4 regions of the Aquabacterium sp. G14 genome follow, and region 1 is predicted to be linked to each of the others. Evidence: predicted binding sites of a transcription regulator. Region 1 holds the regulator's gene; each other region holds the start of a gene.
The links. Region 1 encodes sigma-54, which starts transcription at its own class of promoters, with help from an activator protein. Its sites were predicted from a motif close to TGGCANGNAANCTGCTTT; they were not measured.
Positions count from the first base shown of each region.

Region 1 (4,092 bases):
ATGAGCGCCTCGTCGGTCACATCTCCTCGCAGTGAACTCCGCGCCGAGCGCCTCAAAAAGCGCTACGGTGCCCGCACCGTGGTGCACGATGTGCATGTGGCCGTGGCCGCCGGTGAGGTCGTCGGCCTGCTGGGGCCCAACGGGGCCGGCAAAACCACCAGCTTCTACATGATCGTGGGCCTGGTGCCCGCCGATGCTGGCGAGATCACCATCGACGGCCAGCGCGTTGAGCGCCTGCCGATCCACCAGCGCGCGCGCTTGGGCCTGAGCTACCTGCCGCAGGAAGCGTCCATCTTCCGCCAGCTCAATGTCGAGGAGAACATCCGCGCGGTGCTGGAGTTGCAGGTGGACGAGCGCGGCAAGCGCCTGAGCAAAGACGTGATCCAGGAGCGCCTTGACGGCCTGCTGCACGAACTCAGCATCGAGAAGCTGCGCACCAACCCTGCGCTGTCCCTCTCGGGCGGCGAGCGCCGCCGCGTCGAAATTGCCCGCGCCCTCGCCACCCAGCCGCGCTTCATCCTGCTCGACGAGCCCTTTGCGGGCGTCGATCCCATCGCCGTCATCGAGATCCAGCGCATCATCAGCTTCCTCAAGGCGCGCGGCATCGGTGTGCTCATCACCGACCACAACGTCCGCGAAACGCTGGGCATCTGCGACCGCGCCTACATCATCAGTGAAGGTAGCGTCCTGGCCGAAGGCAGCCCGGCTGACATCGTGCACAACGCCGAGGTCCGCAAGGTCTATCTCGGCGAGCACTTCCGCATGTGAGTGACCGGCGCCCATGAAGCCCTCCCTGCAGTTTCGGCTTTCGCAACACCTGGCGCTGACCCCTCAGCTGCAGCAGTCCATCCGGCTCCTGCAGCTGTCCACCCTCGAACTGCACCAGGAAATCGAGCAGATGCTCGAACAAAATCCCTTCCTGGAGCCTGAGGACGATTACTCGCCCATCGAGACCGCGGCCTCACTGGAGTTCGAACGCCAGCGCAACGAGCGCAACAGCAGCGAAGACGCCGGCGCCGAACGTGACAGCGCGCCCGCCGAGGCCGACACCAGCGGCATCGACACCGCCGAGCTGGGCACCACCGAGCGCGAGGACTGGGAAAACGGCACCGAGCGCGACGACTTCGACGGCATCAGCGAAAGCCCGGCCCGCCAAAGCCAGGGCGACGACGACACCGACCCGCTCGAGCGCAACAGCCTGTCCATCACCCTGCAAGAGCACCTGCGTCAGCAATTGCTGGGCACCCGCTTGAGCGACGAGGACATGGCCGCGGTCGACATGCTCATCGAGTCCCTCAACGAGGACGGTTACCTCGCCGACACGCTCGAAGAGATCGCTGCCAGCCTGTTGCCCGACGAGCCGGACGAAGACACCCTCGACGAACTGATGTCGCGCTTGCGCTGCGCACTGGGCTGGCTGCAAAGCCTGGAGCCGGTGGGCGTGGGCGCGCGCAACCTCTCCGAGTGCCTGCTGCTGCAACTGCGCGGTCTGCCCGGCGAGCCCGCTCGCGAGGTCGCCATGGCCATCTGCCGCGAGCATCTTGAGTTGCTGGCCCGTCGCGACTTCAAGAAGCTCATGGCCGCCACCGGCGCCGACGAGGCTCTGCTGAAAGACGCGCAAAGCCTCATCGTCTCGCTCGAGCCTAAACCCGGCCGCGCCTTCACCCGCGCCGAGGCCAACATCATCATCCCGGACGTCATCGTCCAGAAGTCCGGCCGCGGCTGGAAAGTCGTCCTCAACCCGGACGTCATGCCCAAGCTGCGCATCAACGACTACTACGCGCAGGCCTTGCGCTCCAGCCGGGGCGCACGCGGCAGCACGGCCAGCGAAGGTCACGCCAACCTCAATGCCCGCCTGCAAGAGGCCCGCTGGTTCGTCAAGAACATCATGCAGCGCTTCGACACCATCTTGCGTGTCTCGCAGGCCATCGTCGATCGGCAAAAGAACTTCTTCACCCATGGCGAAATCGCCATGAAGCCCCTGGTCCTGCGCGAAATCGCCGACGAACTCGGGCTGCACGAGTCCACCATCTCGCGCGTGACCACCGCCAAGTACATGAACACGCCTTTCGGCACGTTCGAACTCAAGTACTTCTTCGGCTCCTCGCTCAACACCGAGGCAGGTGGCAACGCCTCCAGCACCGCGGTGCGCGCCCTCATCAAACAGCTGGTCGCGGCCGAAGATCCCAAGAAGCCCTTGTCAGACAGCGCCTTGTCCAGCATGCTGGAAGAGCAAGGCATCCAGGTCGCCCGCCGCACCGTCGCCAAATACCGCGAAGCCCTCAAGATCGCGCCTGCGAACCTGCGCAAGGCCTTGTGAGTGCACGTGATGGGTGGGGGCGCAGGCCGGGCGCTTCGCTGTCGCGATCCTGTCCCGCGCCGCAACGGCCCCTGATTCATTGACCATGCTTTACCGCCTCCAAGACCTTGTCGACCTCTTGCCCTGGCAGGACTGGGCCGCCTTGGCCCTGTTCGTGTTCGGCTGGATCGGCTATGCCCAGTTCGCCAGCCGCCGTGCCCGCGTTGAAAGCACCCTGCTGTCCAGCACCAATCACTACCGTCGCCTGTGGATGATCCAGGTCACCCACCGTGACCAGCGCGTGGTCGATGCCGCCATCACGCAGAACCTCGCCAGCAGCCCTGGCTTCTGGGCCTCCACCACCATTCTGGTACTCGGTGGTCTGCTTGCCGTGCTCGGCACCACCGAAAAGGCCAGTGAATTCGTCAGCGATCTGCCTTTTGCCGTGCGCACCTCCATGCAGGTTCTCGACATCAAGCTCATCGTCCTGCTGGCCGTCTTCATCTACGCCTTCTTCCGCTTCACCTGGTCCATGCGCGTCTATTCCTTCGGTGCGATCCTGGTCGGTGCGGCGCCCAATGTGGATGTGTTCAACCAAGGCGAGGCCGACCGTCAGGAGTTTGGCGACCGCGCCGGCAAGCTCATGGGCATGGCCGCCGAAAGCTTCGCCGACGGCCTGCGTGCCTACTACATGTCCTTCGCGGTCATCGCCTGGCTGGTCTCCCCGGTCGCCTTTGCCCTCGGCACCCTCGCGGTCCTCTGGATCCTGTATCGGCGAGAATTCCGCTCCGACGTGCTGGCGATCCTGCGCCCCTGACCACGTCCCTCCTTCTGTATTGCGACCCCATCATGCCCATCAAGCCCCCCCGCCGCCCCGTCGTGTCCTCGGCCACCGGACGCCCCTCGGGGGACGAGCGCGACCGCACGACGTCGTCCGCCCGCCCATCCCATGGGCGTGACGTGGCGCGAAGTGACGCGCGCGGCAGCGATGCACCAGGGCAGCCCTCCTCCGGGCGTGACCCACGCGCACGTGCCACGCATGGACGTGACCCGCGCGGGCGCGACTCGGCCCGCTCTGACGCCGGTCCCGGCTTCCGCCCTGCGTCGCGGTCGGCCTCCGAAGCCTGGCATGGCGGCGACGAGCGTCGCTATGGCGCTCCCTCCAGCAGTGCAGGTCGTCCCTCATCACGTCAGGCCCCCGAAAGCTGGCGTGCCAGCGACGATCGCCGCCCCAGTGCCGCACCCGGCGGTGCAGGTCGCGGCGCTTCCTCGCGTCCGGCACCCGCTCGCCCCGGCCCTCGCCCCGAGTCGCGCGACTCCGCCCAGCGCCCCGTGCTCGCCGCCGACCGCCCTGCTGCCCTCTACCTGTCCTGCCCCTCCGGCGTCGAATCCCTGCTGGCCACCGAGGCCCGCCGCATCCTCGGTGACGCAGCGCACATCACCGAGTCCCGCGGGGGCATCGAGGTGATCGCGCCCGCGAGCGCATCCCCCACCGAGCGACAGCACACCCTGCGCGACTACGCCATGCGCCTCAACCTCGAGAGTCGTCTGGCCCAACGCGTACTCTGGCGCGTCGCCTCCCGCGTCTACCGCCACGAAGACGACATCTACGTCCTCGCCCGGCAGGTCAACTGGTCCGACTGGATCACGCCGCAGCACACCCTGCGCGTCGACGTCGTCTCCCGCCGCAGCCACCTGCAAAGCCTCAACTTCGCCGGCCTGCGCGTCAAAGATGCCGTCTGCGACGACCTGCGCGAACGCACCGGTGAGCGCCCCAGCGTCGACACCCGCTT
Region 1 covers NZ_JBBEYB010000013.1:7,584-11,675, reverse strand. The annotation lists gene lptA (lipopolysaccharide transport periplasmic protein LptA) at 1-1, shown strand, start outside; gene lptB (LPS export ABC transporter ATP-binding protein) at 1-768, shown strand; gene WIT60_RS13185 (RNA polymerase factor sigma-54) at 782-2,320, shown strand; gene WIT60_RS13180 (DUF599 domain-containing protein) at 2,406-3,116, shown strand; gene WIT60_RS13175 (THUMP domain-containing class I SAM-dependent RNA methyltransferase) at 3,149-4,092, shown strand, end outside.

Region 2 (4,092 bases), on a different contig from region 1:
AACAGCCTGGTCGGCATCGTCGACAACGTGCGCCGCGGCTCGGAAACCATCTCCACCGCCACCAGCCAAATAGCGATGGGCAATCTGGACCTATCGCAACGCACCGAGGAACAAGCCAGCTCGCTGCAACAGGTCGCAGCCTCTCTGGAGCAACTGACCGCCACGGTTCAGCAAAACCTGGACAACGGACGCCACGCCAATGTGGTGGCCTCCAGCGCGGCCGAAGTGGCAGATCGCGGCGGCAAGGTCGTCAACGATGTGGTGCACACCATGCAAGCCATCAGCGCCTCTTCCAACCAGATCGCCGACATCATCAGCGTGATCGATGGCATCGCATTCCAAACCAATCTACTGGCCCTCAATGCAGCCGTGGAGGCTGCTCGGGCCGGTGAACAGGGACGTGGATTCGCCGTGGTCGCCAACGAGGTGCGCAGCCTGGCTGGGCGCTCTGCGGACGCGGCCAAAGAGATCAAGAAGCTGATCGAATCCTCGGTCGGTGACGTACAGCAAGGCTGCCGCCTCGTGGAGCAGGCCGGCCGCACCATGCAGGATGTGGTCACCAGCGTGAGCGAAGTGGCGCACATCATGGACGCCCTCGCACAAGCCAGTGAAGAGCAGTCCGCCGGCATTCAACAAATCAACCAGGCGATGGGCCAAATGGATCAGGTGACGCAGGGCAATGCCGCTCTGGTGGAGCAGGCAGCTGCTGCAGCACAGTCACTGCAAAGCCAGTCCAACACCCTCGTGCAAACAGTGGACGTCTTCAAACTGCGGCCAGAACACGCTTCCCTGGCCCTGGCCTGAGCCCATCCACTCAAGTCGGCGACACACCCAGTGCGCCCACGGCGTGCTGGCTCAAATAGCCACAGTTGTCACAGATGATGGCCAGCGTGGGGATGGAGGCGCCGGTCAGGGTGACACTCCTGACGTCGGGCTGTAGCACGTTGACCAGGCAGGCATCGACCATCAGAAACTTTTCATTGCCGCACATCGGACACGCCTCAGACTGACCATTCGCGCGGATCTTCTCCGTGAGCGCGGCGATGAACTCCTGCTTTTTGTCTTCGGACAGCATGGGGTCTCCGTAAGATGCAATGGACCATTGCGCCCCATTCTAGTGCGGCGAAGTTTCAGCCCGAACGGCTACGCAGATCCTGCCGGTCCGGCAATAAAAAAGCCCCGACATGGTCGGGGCTTTCATAAGCAGGCAGCGCCAATCTCAGGCAGCACGCTTGCGGCGCGAGGCCAAGCCAGCACCCAACACACCCAAGCCCATCAGAGACAACAAGGCGGGTTCAGGCACTTGCCCAGGATCGACCACATCCAGGTTGGCGTCAAACCAGATGTACTTGTTCTGGAGCACCAGATGCAAGTCAGTGGCCAGCGAACCTTCGAGGACCTGACCTTCTCCAGCCCCATCGCCAAAACCAGCCGCTGCAACGGTATTGGTTTGGGATGCCGACCACCCCATCGTCTGGTAGAAGAAACCGATCAGGCCCTCTCCTGTTGGCGCCACGTAATCATCACCGCGCAGAACGAGCTGGAAACTGTCCGTCGGAGCACCCAGAGTGTTGTAGCGGCCGACGTTGTCCCAGGTTACGACCAACTGGTTCGCCGTCAAGTTGTAGTGAACCACGCCAGAAGCACTGTTGCGGGTGTCCACATCACTGAAGAATGGCGAAATCATCGGTGCGCTGACACCGATCGGGCCGGTAGGCTCGAACGCCGAAATACCAGCGCCAAAGCTGACATTGCCGTTGTTGTTGATGAACAGACTGTTGTAGGTGGTGCCGAAAAAGGTCACGTCAAAACCGAGGCTCAGCGCCATGTAGCCATCATCATTGCGGCCCGTGGCATTGCCCACGTTGGCAGCATTGCCACCACCGGTGGTGACGATGTTGGGACCGAGCGTGTCGGTGTAATAGCCGCCAGCGGTGTACTTGCCGGGCGAGCTTTGCAGTGACGAAGAAGGAATGGTGACCAGAGCGGCGTGCGCTGCGCCACCCGTCATCAACAGGGCCAGCGTCGCAGCCTGGAACAGCTTGCCGCCGAAAATCGCTTGTTTCATGTTCATCTTGATCCCTAATCCATTGAATGAGGGCGCATCCAATCAGCACCCGGGACAAGACAAAGCAAACATCAAGCCATCACCTCAACCCATTGATTTTTAATGGTTTTCACCCAATCAATGTATTCAAGACAAGGTGACTGTTAAAGTTTCCGACAACTTCAGGCCATGGGCGAAACAACGCATCAACCGTAACACGCCAAGCGCTGCACATCCGGAATGTGGATCTGCCGACGGTTCACGGCAATCAGACCGTTGGCCTGCAACTCGTGCAGGATGCGAGAGAAATGCTCGGGCGTGACGGAGAGCAGCGAGGCGATGGTGCCCTTGCTGGCTGGCAGTGACACCGTTGCGTCGCGCTGAGAGGCGGGTACCTGGCCCACGTCGGGGGAATGCACGAGATAGTCCACCACGCGTTTGATGCCGGAATGCAGGGTCAGGGCTTCGATGTCTCGCACCAAACCGGTAAACCTGCGAGAAAGGTCCGTGATGAAACGCAAAGCCAACTCCGGGCTGCGGTTCAGTTCCGACATCAACACCGCCCTGGGCACCTCGACCAACTGCAAGTCGCTCAGCGCACTGGCGTTGACACTGTGGGGGCAGTCACTGAACAAGAGTGCCTCGGTCACGCACCCGCCCTCGCCCACCACCTCGATCACCTTCTCATGTCCTTGAGGACCCTTGGCATAAAGCTTGACCATGCCATCGACCACCAGGTAGAGGCCTTCGCAGGTATCGCCGGCTGCAAAGATCTCGGTACCTCTTGGCAAGCGACGAACGATGGATGCAGCGGCGATGCGTTGCAACTCCGCCTCAGGCATGTTCTGAAACAAAACCTGACTGCCCAGATAAGACACCACATCCAGCCGACGTGAAACCATGATTGTTTCCTCCAAATCCAATTCGCTGCAGTGGATTCTGGGTATAAGTCACGGACGTGGATTTGATGCGGCGCAAAGCCCACCTTAAGGAGGATACGCTCGTTATCCCCTCGTTCTAAAGGCTTAGGCCCTCAGCAGGGCGGATACCAGGACGAATCGACCTCGTTGAAGATCGAGCTGCTGTCGACGTCCATGTCGTGATAGGGGCCGGTGCCGCTGTGCTCCGCGTCCGAGGCCGGGACGAATTTGCCCGATTTGACATCAAAGACGTGGATCTCGCCCTCTTCGATGACGTAATGCCAGCCATGCAGGGCGATCTGGCGTTTTTCCACCCGCTGGCGAACCATCGGGTACTCCATCAGACGCTCGAGTTGCAGCACCACAGAGCGCTGCTCCGTGCGGCGCAAGGCCTCCTGCGTCACCTGCACAGGCAAAGCTGCTTCACGGGCCAGGTCCAGCCAGGCGTTGAGGTTCTGCGCTTCGGGAGAGATTTCTTCGTAGAGCGCCTTCATGGCGCCGCAGTGCGAGTGCCCGCACACCACGATGTGGCTCACATGCAGGTTGAGCACCGCGTATTCAATGGCCGCTGCAGTGCCATGCAAACCGTGCAGGCCGTTGTAGGGTGGCACCAATGCGCCCACGTTGCGCACGATGAACAACTCACCCGGCCCTGCCCCCGTCAACATGTAAGGCAAAAGGCGGGAGTCGGAACACCCCACGAACAGGATCGTGGGGTGCTGGCCCTGCTCAACCAACTCCTTGAACTGCCCCTGATACTGGGGAAAGTAGTCCGTTCTGAAGCGGCGGATCCGCTTGAGCAGTTCGTCATCCATGGGCTTATTGCAGCAGGGGTGAGTCAGCAGCATCCAGATCCACACCGTGGACCTCCCAACGGCCGGCCAGCAGTTGCATGGCCTGGCGCAAGGCCGTCACCCACACCTGCTGACGCAGAGACTGGGCGACCGCCTCTTGCACGGCTTCGAAGGGCTGCATCTGACCGGGGTCGCGCTGCAGCACCTCCACGACATGCAAACCAAAGCGGCTGTGCACCAGACGCGGCAGCACCCCCACATTGGCCGAACCCTCATCTTGCCCGAAAAGTTCGCGGGCAAACTCGGGTGCGCAGTCCTCGGCACGCAACCA
Region 2 covers NZ_JBBEYB010000003.1:37,350-41,441, reverse strand. The annotation lists gene WIT60_RS04625 (methyl-accepting chemotaxis protein) at 1-804, shown strand, start outside; gene WIT60_RS04620 (hypothetical protein) at 815-1,075, opposite strand; gene WIT60_RS04615 (nidogen-like domain-containing protein) at 1,220-2,074, opposite strand; gene WIT60_RS04610 (Crp/Fnr family transcriptional regulator) at 2,254-2,949, opposite strand; gene WIT60_RS04605 (carbonic anhydrase) at 3,081-3,782, opposite strand; gene WIT60_RS04600 (peptidylprolyl isomerase) at 3,787-4,092, opposite strand, start outside.
Region 2: WIT60_RS04615 (nidogen-like domain-containing protein) is a predicted target of sigma-54. The motif match lies at 2,130-2,147, and genes of this name have one in related genera.

Region 3 (4,092 bases), on a different contig from region 1:
CAGCGTGCTGTCTCGTGGCCTCATCGGCAGTCTGGGTGGACGTATCGTGGTGGCATCGCCCCTGTACAAGCAACACATCGAGCTGAGCAGCGGCGAGTGTCTGGAGTCCCCCGCATACTCCGTGCAGGCGCACCGCGTCAGCATTCATGCTGGGCAGGTGCGCGTCGCCTTGGCATGAGCCAGGCGCCTGACGTTGTTCCGCATGTTTTCGTGACCTATCTGCTTGCACATGACCTTGTCCGCCTCTCACCTTGTCCTGCGTGCCAAACAAATCGAGCTCGATGCCGTGCGGCATCTCGCAGAGCGCGTCGACTTGGCCGGGGTGGTGGGGCAGCTCATTGACGCACTGCAGCGTGAACGGGGGGCGGCCAGCGTTTACCTGGCCTCCGCCGGTCAACGTTTTGAGGTGGAACGCCAAGCGGCAGTGGATGCTGTGCGTCCTCTCGAAGGCAGCTTGCTCGCCTTGTTCAGTGAGCAGGGGCTGCGCACGCATGGCACCAGCGCCCGAACCCTGGCGTTGATGGCCTGGGTGCATTTGGATCTGCAGGCCTTGGCTGCCTTGCGCTTGCAGATTGAGCAGCGACAGCCCACCGCGCACGAGGTGGTGGCCGCGTACAGCCGTGTGATCGCCGGCTTGGTCGAGCTGATCTATCAGTTGGCTGAGGCTGCGCCTCATCCTGGCATCTCTCGCTTGTTGGTGGCCCTGGTCCACCTGATTCAAGGCAAGGAGGCCGCGGGTCAGGAGCGTGCGGTGGGGGCGGCCCTCTTTGCATCAGGTGCATGCAGCGAGGATCAGCAACTGCGCATTGTCAAGCTCATTGAAGCACAAGAGCACAGCCTCAAGGTGTTCGAGGAGTTCGCGCCGATCAACCTGCAGTCACAATGGCAGCAGCACCAGTTGACACCTCCCGTGGCCATGCTGGAACGCCTGCGTCGTACCTTGTGCACGGCCCGACATGGCACTGTCCTTGATCCACGCCTGAGTGACAGTTGGTTCGAGGTGGCCAGCGTGCGCATTGCCGCGCTATGGCAATGTGAGGTCGAGCTCGTCGAGGCTTTGCGTCAGGCGTGTGCGGCGCAGCTTGACGCGAACCAACAAGACCTGCGTGACGCGGAAGGCCTGCTCAGGCAGTTGCGTGACAACCCGCCCCCCCACACCGATGCCGTCAGCCGCTTTTTCAACACCCATGAGCAGCTGGATGCGGCGCCAGTCCTGGGTGCCCAGCCTGATGGCAAAGGCCACAGAAGCGATGCACATGACGCTGCCAAGGTTTCGTCTCTGGAAGACATGCTGCAGGCACAAACCGCTCGCCTGGCCAGCATGGAGTCCGAGTTGGAGGCGGCCCGGCGAGCCCTGCACGAGCGCAAGCTCATCGAACGAGCCAAAGGTGCACTCATGGCGCGCATGGGTTTGACGGAGGAGGCGGCCTTTCGCGCCCTGCAGAAGACCTCCATGGATCACAACCGCAAGCTCGTCGATGTGGCGGAGGCCGCGTTGGCCTTGCCCGATCTCGTGTTCGGGCCACGCCCCGATGTGCACCAAAACTGAACGCGCGCGCACCATCTTGGCGGCGTTGCGCCGTCGCGCATGCCCATCCGCCCTGGCACAGAACATGCATTCAAAAGTGGCATCAAGCTGAAGACGGCTTGCCTGTTTGGATGACGGCGTCCTGACACTGTCCCTGCGCATTGCAGGGGGTGTCAGACGCCGTTTTCATTTTGAGTCTCCCATTCTTTCAAGGATGCACCATGGCCTACCTTGCCCCTGCCGAGTTCGTGACCAAGATGGTCGACGCTGGCGAATCCAAATTGCTCATGTCCACCCGTGACACCCTTATTCGCGCCTTCATGGCGGGAGCCATCCTCTCACTCGCCGCAGCCTTTGCGGTCTCGGTCAGCGTCAACACAGGCAATCCCTTGCTCGGCGCCTTGCTGTTCCCGGTGGGCTTTTGCATGCTCTACCTCATGGGTTTTGATTTGCTGACAGGCGTCTTCACACTGGCACCGCTGGCCGTGTTCGACAAGCGTCCAGGCGCCACCTGGGGTGGGGTGATGCGTAACTGGGGTTTGGTGTTCACAGGCAACTTTGCTGGCGCGCTCACCGTGGCCTTCTTCATGGCCATCATCTTCACGTTTGGCTTCAGTGAGGCGCCCAACGCCATTGGGCAGAAGATTGGTCACATCGGCGAGGGTCGTACTCTCGGATATGCCGAGCACGGCGCAGCCGGCATGCTCACCCTGTTCATCCGCGGTGTGATGTGCAACTGGATGGTATCCACGGGCGTCGTGGCCGCCATGATGTCCACCTCGGTGTCCGGCAAGGTCATTGGCATGTGGATGCCCATCCTCGTGTTCTTCTACATGGGCTTTGAGCATTCCATCGTCAACATGTTCCTCTTTCCTTCCGGACTCATGCTGGGCGGCAACTTCACCATCATGGACTACCTGATCTGGAATGAAATCCCCACTGTCCTCGGCAATCTGGTTGGCGGCTTGACCTTTGTGGGGGCGACTTTGTATGCCACCCATTACAAACCTGCTCCCAAGCGCGTCACCGCCTGAGCCTGCACATCTCCTTGGCCAGCATCATGAGCGCCAGCTTGCGCCTCACCCTGGGGCAACACTCTCAGGCTGGCCACAAACCCCTCAATCAGGACTTCCATGGTGCGGTGCTGCCTGCTGAGCCCCATTTGAGTACCAAGGGGGTGGTCGTGGCACTGGCCGATGGCATCAGCAGCAGTGCCGTCAGTCACATTGCCAGCGCCGCAGCGGTGCGTGGCTTTCTGGACGACTACTACGGCACCTCCGAAGCCTGGACGGTGCGGCGCGCCGCCCAGAGGGTGCTGAGTGCGACCAATTCCTGGTTGCACGCGCAGACCCAGCGAAGCGACGCGCGTTTTGACAAGGATCGGGGTTACGTTTGCACCTTCAGTGCCTTGATCCTCAAAGGCCGCATGGCACATCTGGTGCATGTAGGGGACACCCGCGTCTACCGCGTTCATCTCCACGCGCTGGAACAACTGAGTGACGATCACCGCGTGCGTGTCTCCGAGACGGATACCTACCTGGGTCGGGCACTGGGGACGGCTGCCACCCTTGAAATTGACCATCGAAGTTGGTCCCTGGAAGCCGGTGAGCTGTATTTGCTTGCCACCGACGGCGCGTACGAGTACCTCGATGCCGACACGGTGAATGCCGTCTGCATCGAGAGCCCCGACAATCTGGACCTTGCCGCACAGAGGTTGACCGAGGTGGCCCTGCAGCGTGGCAGCCGAGACAATCTCACCGTGCAACTTGTGCGCATCGATGCCTTGCCTGACGCCGAGGTGGGCCAGCACCTCACACAGCGAGACGGCCTCAGGTTGCCGCCGCCACTGAAGGCGGGAGACGAGTTCGAGGGTTACCACATCGTGCGGGAAGTGCACGCCAGCTCGCGCAGCCACGTCTTTCAGGCGCTGGATCTGCACACGCGTCAAACCGTGGTGCTGAAGACGCCTTCGGTGGACCTGCGTGAGCAGCCCGATTATCTGGATCGCCTGCTGCTGGAAGAGTGGATTGCCCACCGCCTCGACAGTCCCCACGTGGTCAAGGCGCTGCCCCCACTCCGTCCGCGAGCGCATCTCTTCGTTGCCCTTGAGCACATTGACGGGCAGACCCTGGCGCAGTGGATGGTTGACCACCCTGAGCCGAGCCTTCACGCCGTGCGGGAGGTGATTGCCCAAGCCGCCAAGGGGCTACAGGCCTTTCACCGTAAGGAAATGTTGCACCAGGACCTGAGGCCCGAGAACCTCATGATTGACCGTCTCGGCACTGTGAAGATCATTGACCTGGGCGCCGCCCATGTGGCCGGCTTGAGCGAAGTGGCTGGCGATGCGCAAGCTCGGGCTCTGATGGGCACGCTGCAATACACCGCGCCCGAGTACTTCGTAGGCGGGCAGGGCAGTCCGTCCTCCGAACTCTTCTCCCTGGCGGTGTTGACCTATCAGATGCTCACCGGCCATCTACCTTATGGGCTGCAGGTGACACGGCTTCGATCGCTCGCCGATCTCGGAAAGCTGCGCTACACCTCTGTCCGCAGCCGGCGACCCGACC
Region 3 covers NZ_JBBEYB010000014.1:51,538-55,629, forward strand. The annotation lists gene nirD (nitrite reductase small subunit NirD) at 1-178, shown strand, start outside; gene WIT60_RS13800 (nitrate- and nitrite sensing domain-containing protein) at 230-1,549, shown strand; gene WIT60_RS13805 (formate/nitrite transporter family protein) at 1,750-2,562, shown strand; gene WIT60_RS13810 (bifunctional protein-serine/threonine kinase/phosphatase) at 2,589-4,092, shown strand, end outside.
Region 3: WIT60_RS13805 (formate/nitrite transporter family protein) is a predicted target of sigma-54. The motif match lies at 1,603-1,620, and genes of this name have one in related genera.

Region 4 (4,092 bases), on a different contig from region 1:
GCTGCGATCCTGGTGGGAGGAGTGGTCAGCGTGGTCACGGCCATGTTGGTCGCGCACTGGTTGGGTGGCAACCGCGAGCTGGTTCTCGCCTTGAGCACCAAATCGGTGACCACTGCCTTGGCAACGGTGCTCGCGCACGAGGTCGGGGCGAATGTGGCCTTGGCTGCAACCATCGTGCTGGTGACAGGGTTGCTGGGGGCCGTGGTGGGCCCTTGGATTTTTCACCGACTGCTGCCCGGCGACGACGCAGGTCTGGGTACCGCACTGGGCACCTGCGCGCATGCCATTGGCACCTCGCGTGCCTTGCAGATTGGCGAGACCTGCGGCGCGTTTTCAGCCTTGGCCATGGGCCTCAACGGCCTGCTCACCGCACTGCTCTTGCCCGTTTTGCTGGCGTGGTGTTGGGGTTGAGTTTTGTCGCGAAAACTCCCTCTCCTCATGGCCCATCACACGAAAGAGGGTGGTGCGTCAGGTTGGTGAACGTTCCAATTCAGCCTTTGATGGCCGGCGCTGACGCTGAAAGGAATTCACAGTGCACTCCAAAGTCTTGAACATGCTTGCCAGGCTGACGCTGGCAGGTGCGATTGCGGTCCCATTCGCTGCGCAAGCGGGCGATGTGGTGATTGATGGCAGTCAAGTGAGTGTCGTGCTCACGGGTGTCGACACCGCAATGGTTTTGCCCGGAGCGAACATCAGCTGGCTTGATGCGCGTGGCCAATCTCAAGTGACGATGACAGGTGGGGATGTTTCCTGGCTGCATGTCTACGATCAGGCCTCGGTGACCATTTCGGGCGCAGATGACATCAGTTGGCTCATCATCAACAGCCCGGATGCTGCCGTGGAGATTCAGGCATCCAATGTGAGTTATGCCGGCGGGCATCTGTCGGGCGTGTGGGCCAATGGACAGTCCTTCAATTTCTGGGCTTTGTACCAGTCCACGTTATCGGACCCCATGGGCGATCAGTGGTCTGTGATGCCTTCGAACATCACCATCACCGCCGTGCCCGAGCCTGGCACCTGGGCGTTGATGAGCCTGGGGCTCCTTGGTGTTGGCGCATTGGCGGGTCGACGTTTGAAGTGAGAGCATGAGAGGGCACAGGTCGCCATGCACCAGCTTGGTGGCCCGTAACTTGCTGGTGTCACACACAGGCTGCACGCTTGCGGCAGCACCGTTTCACGGAGAACTGTGTGTCCATCCACGTTGCCCTCAATCACGTCACGCACTATCGCTACGACCGGCCGGTGAGCCTGTCGCCTCAGGTCATCCGCTTGCGACCGGCACCGCATTGCCGCACGCGCATCCTGTCGTACTCGCTGCGGGTGGAGCCTGCGACCCACTTTGTCAATTGGCAGCAGGACCCGTTCTCCAATCACCTGGCTCGCCTGGTGTTCCCGGAGAAGACCACCGAGTTCAAGATCACGGTGGACCTGGTGGCCGAGATGGCGGTGTACAACCCGTTCGACTTCTTCCTGGAGCCGTACGCGGAAACCTTCCCGTTCCAGTATGACGCGGCCTCGCTCCAAGACCTGCAGCCCTATCTGGTCAAATCGGCCCCCACGCCCGCTTTTCAGGCCTTTCTGGACACGATTGACCGCCGCGAGACGCGCACAATTGATTTTCTGGTCGGCCTGAATCAGCGCCTGCAAAGCGACGTTGCCTACACCATCCGCATGGAGCCAGGGGTGCAGACACCGGAGCAGACCTTGACGCTCAAGTCTGGCTCATGCCGTGACACCGGTTGGTTGTTGGTGCAGACCTTGCGCCACCTGGGCTTGGCCGCTCGATTTGTATCGGGCTACCTCATTCAGCTCAAGGCCGACGTGGCGGCCCTGGATGGCCCATCGGGCACCGAGGTGGACTTCACCGACCTGCACGCCTGGTGCGAGGTCTTCCTGCCCGGTGCTGGCTGGATTGGCCTGGATCCGACCTCGGGCTTGCTGGCGGGGGAGGGGCATATCCCGGTGGCGTGCACCCCCGAACCGACCGGGGCTGCGCCGGTGTCTGGCGCTGTGGACGAGTGCGAATGCGAGTTCGACCACCACATGGCCATCACCCGTATTTTCGAGTCGCCACGTGTGACCAAGCCCTACACCGAGGCGCAATGGCGGGCCATCGATGCTTTGGGCCACGAGGTGGACGGCTTGTTGACGGCAGGCGATGTGCGCCTGACCATGGGCGGGGAGCCAACCTTTGTGTCGGTCGATGACCGTGATGGCGCGGAGTGGAACACCGATGCGCTCGGGCCCACCAAACGCGGGCTGGCCACCGAATTGGTGCACAAGCTGCGCGCGCGCTATGGTGAGGGCGGATTCTTGCACTTTGGCCAGGGTAAGTGGTATCCCGGCGAGCAATTGCCCCGGTGGGCCCTGTCCATCTTCTGGCGCACCGATGGTCAGCCTTGCTGGCACAACCCCTTGTTGTTTGCCGATGAGCGCAGCGGGGTGCGTTACAGCACCGACGATGCCCGACTGTTCATCCACACTCTGGCCGACAAGCTGGGCGTGGGCGGGGCGCATGTTCAGCCGGGTTATGAAGACACGTTTTACTACCTGTGGCGTGAACGCCGTCTGCCGGTGAACGTGGACCCCTTTGACGCCCGTCTGGACGACGAAATGGAGCGCGTGCGCTTGCGTCGGGTGTTCGACCAGGGACTGGACCACGAGGTGGGCTTCGTGCTGCCGATTCGGCGTGGTGAGGGCGTTCCGGGTGGTGCCCCGTGGCTCAGCGGTCCCTGGCATTTCCGCGACGAGCGCATGTACCTGATCCCAGGCGACTCGCCCATGGGTTACCGCCTGCCTCTGGATGCCTTGCCATGGGTGTCGAAGGCCGACTACCCCTACGTGCATGCACACGATCCTTTCGCACCGCGCGATGCCTTGCCGGATGCCAGCCAGTTGCGCACGCAGTACGCGCCGCACAGCGTGGGCGGTGGGTTTGCAGAAGGTGGCGCCGTGTCTGTGCAGGGGCAAGGGGTCGGGGGGCTTGGCGGGGCTGCACGCAACGGTGAGTGGGGCGACTTGCCCGCGAATGCCAATGCGGTGCCTGCCGCCTTTGAGTCCGCCGCCTGGATCACCCGTACCGCTTTGTGCGTGGAAGTGCGCAATCCCGATCGTGCAAGTGGCCCCAAGGTTGAAAGGGAGGGGCGCGGTGGGGGTGTCATGTATGTGTTCATGCCGCCCCTACCTGTGCTGGATGACTACCTCGACCTGCTTGCCGCCGTGGAAGCGACAGCGGAGGAGTTGGGCATGCCCATCGTGCTGGAGGGGTACCCACCTCCGCGCGACGCCCGTCTCAAGCTGTTGCAGGTCACCCCGGACCCGGGCGTCATCGAAGTCAACATTCATCCGGCATCCAGCTGGGCGCAACTGGTGGACCACACCGAGTTCCTGTACCAGGCCGCGCACGAAACCCGACTGTCGACCGAGAAGTTCATGGTGGATGGACGGCACACCGGCACGGGGGGCGGCAATCACTTCGTGCTGGGGGGCGCGACGCCCGCGGACAGTCCCTTCTTGCGTCGGCCAGATCTGTTGCCCAGCCTGTTGACCTTCTGGCACAACCACCCGTCGCTGTCCTACTTGTTCTCCGGCCTGTTCATCGGGCCGACCAGCCAGGCGCCGCGCGTGGACGAGGCTCGCACCGACCAGGTCTACGAGGTCGAGTTGGGGCTGGCCGAGATCGAGCGGCAGATGGCGATGTACGGGGAGTGTCCGCCCTGGATCATTGACCGCACCCTGCGCAATCTCTTGATCGATGCCACCGGGAACACGCACCGCAGCGAGTTCTGCATCGACAAGCTGTACTCGCCCGATGGGCCGACGGGGCGCCTCGGACTGCTGGAGTTGCGTGCGTTCGAGATGCCGCCGCATGCGCAGATGAGCCTGGTTCAGCAGCTCTTGTTGCGCGCCTTGGTGGCGTGGTTCTGGCGTGAGCCTTACCGCGGTCACGGGACGCAGCGCCTGACCCGTTGGGGCACCGCCTTGCACGATCGCTTCTTGCTGCCCAGCTTTGTCGAGCAAGACTTTGCCGACGTGTTGACGGAACTGAATCAGGCAGGCTTTGCCTTCGAGCCGACCTGGTTTGCGCCGCAT
Region 4 covers NZ_JBBEYB010000018.1:26,435-30,526, reverse strand. The annotation lists gene WIT60_RS15120 (LrgB family protein) at 1-411, shown strand, start outside; gene WIT60_RS15115 (PEP-CTERM sorting domain-containing protein) at 533-1,081, shown strand; gene WIT60_RS15110 (transglutaminase family protein) at 1,189-4,092, shown strand, end outside.
Region 4: WIT60_RS15110 (transglutaminase family protein) is a predicted target of sigma-54. The motif match lies at 1,120-1,137, and genes of this name have one in related genera.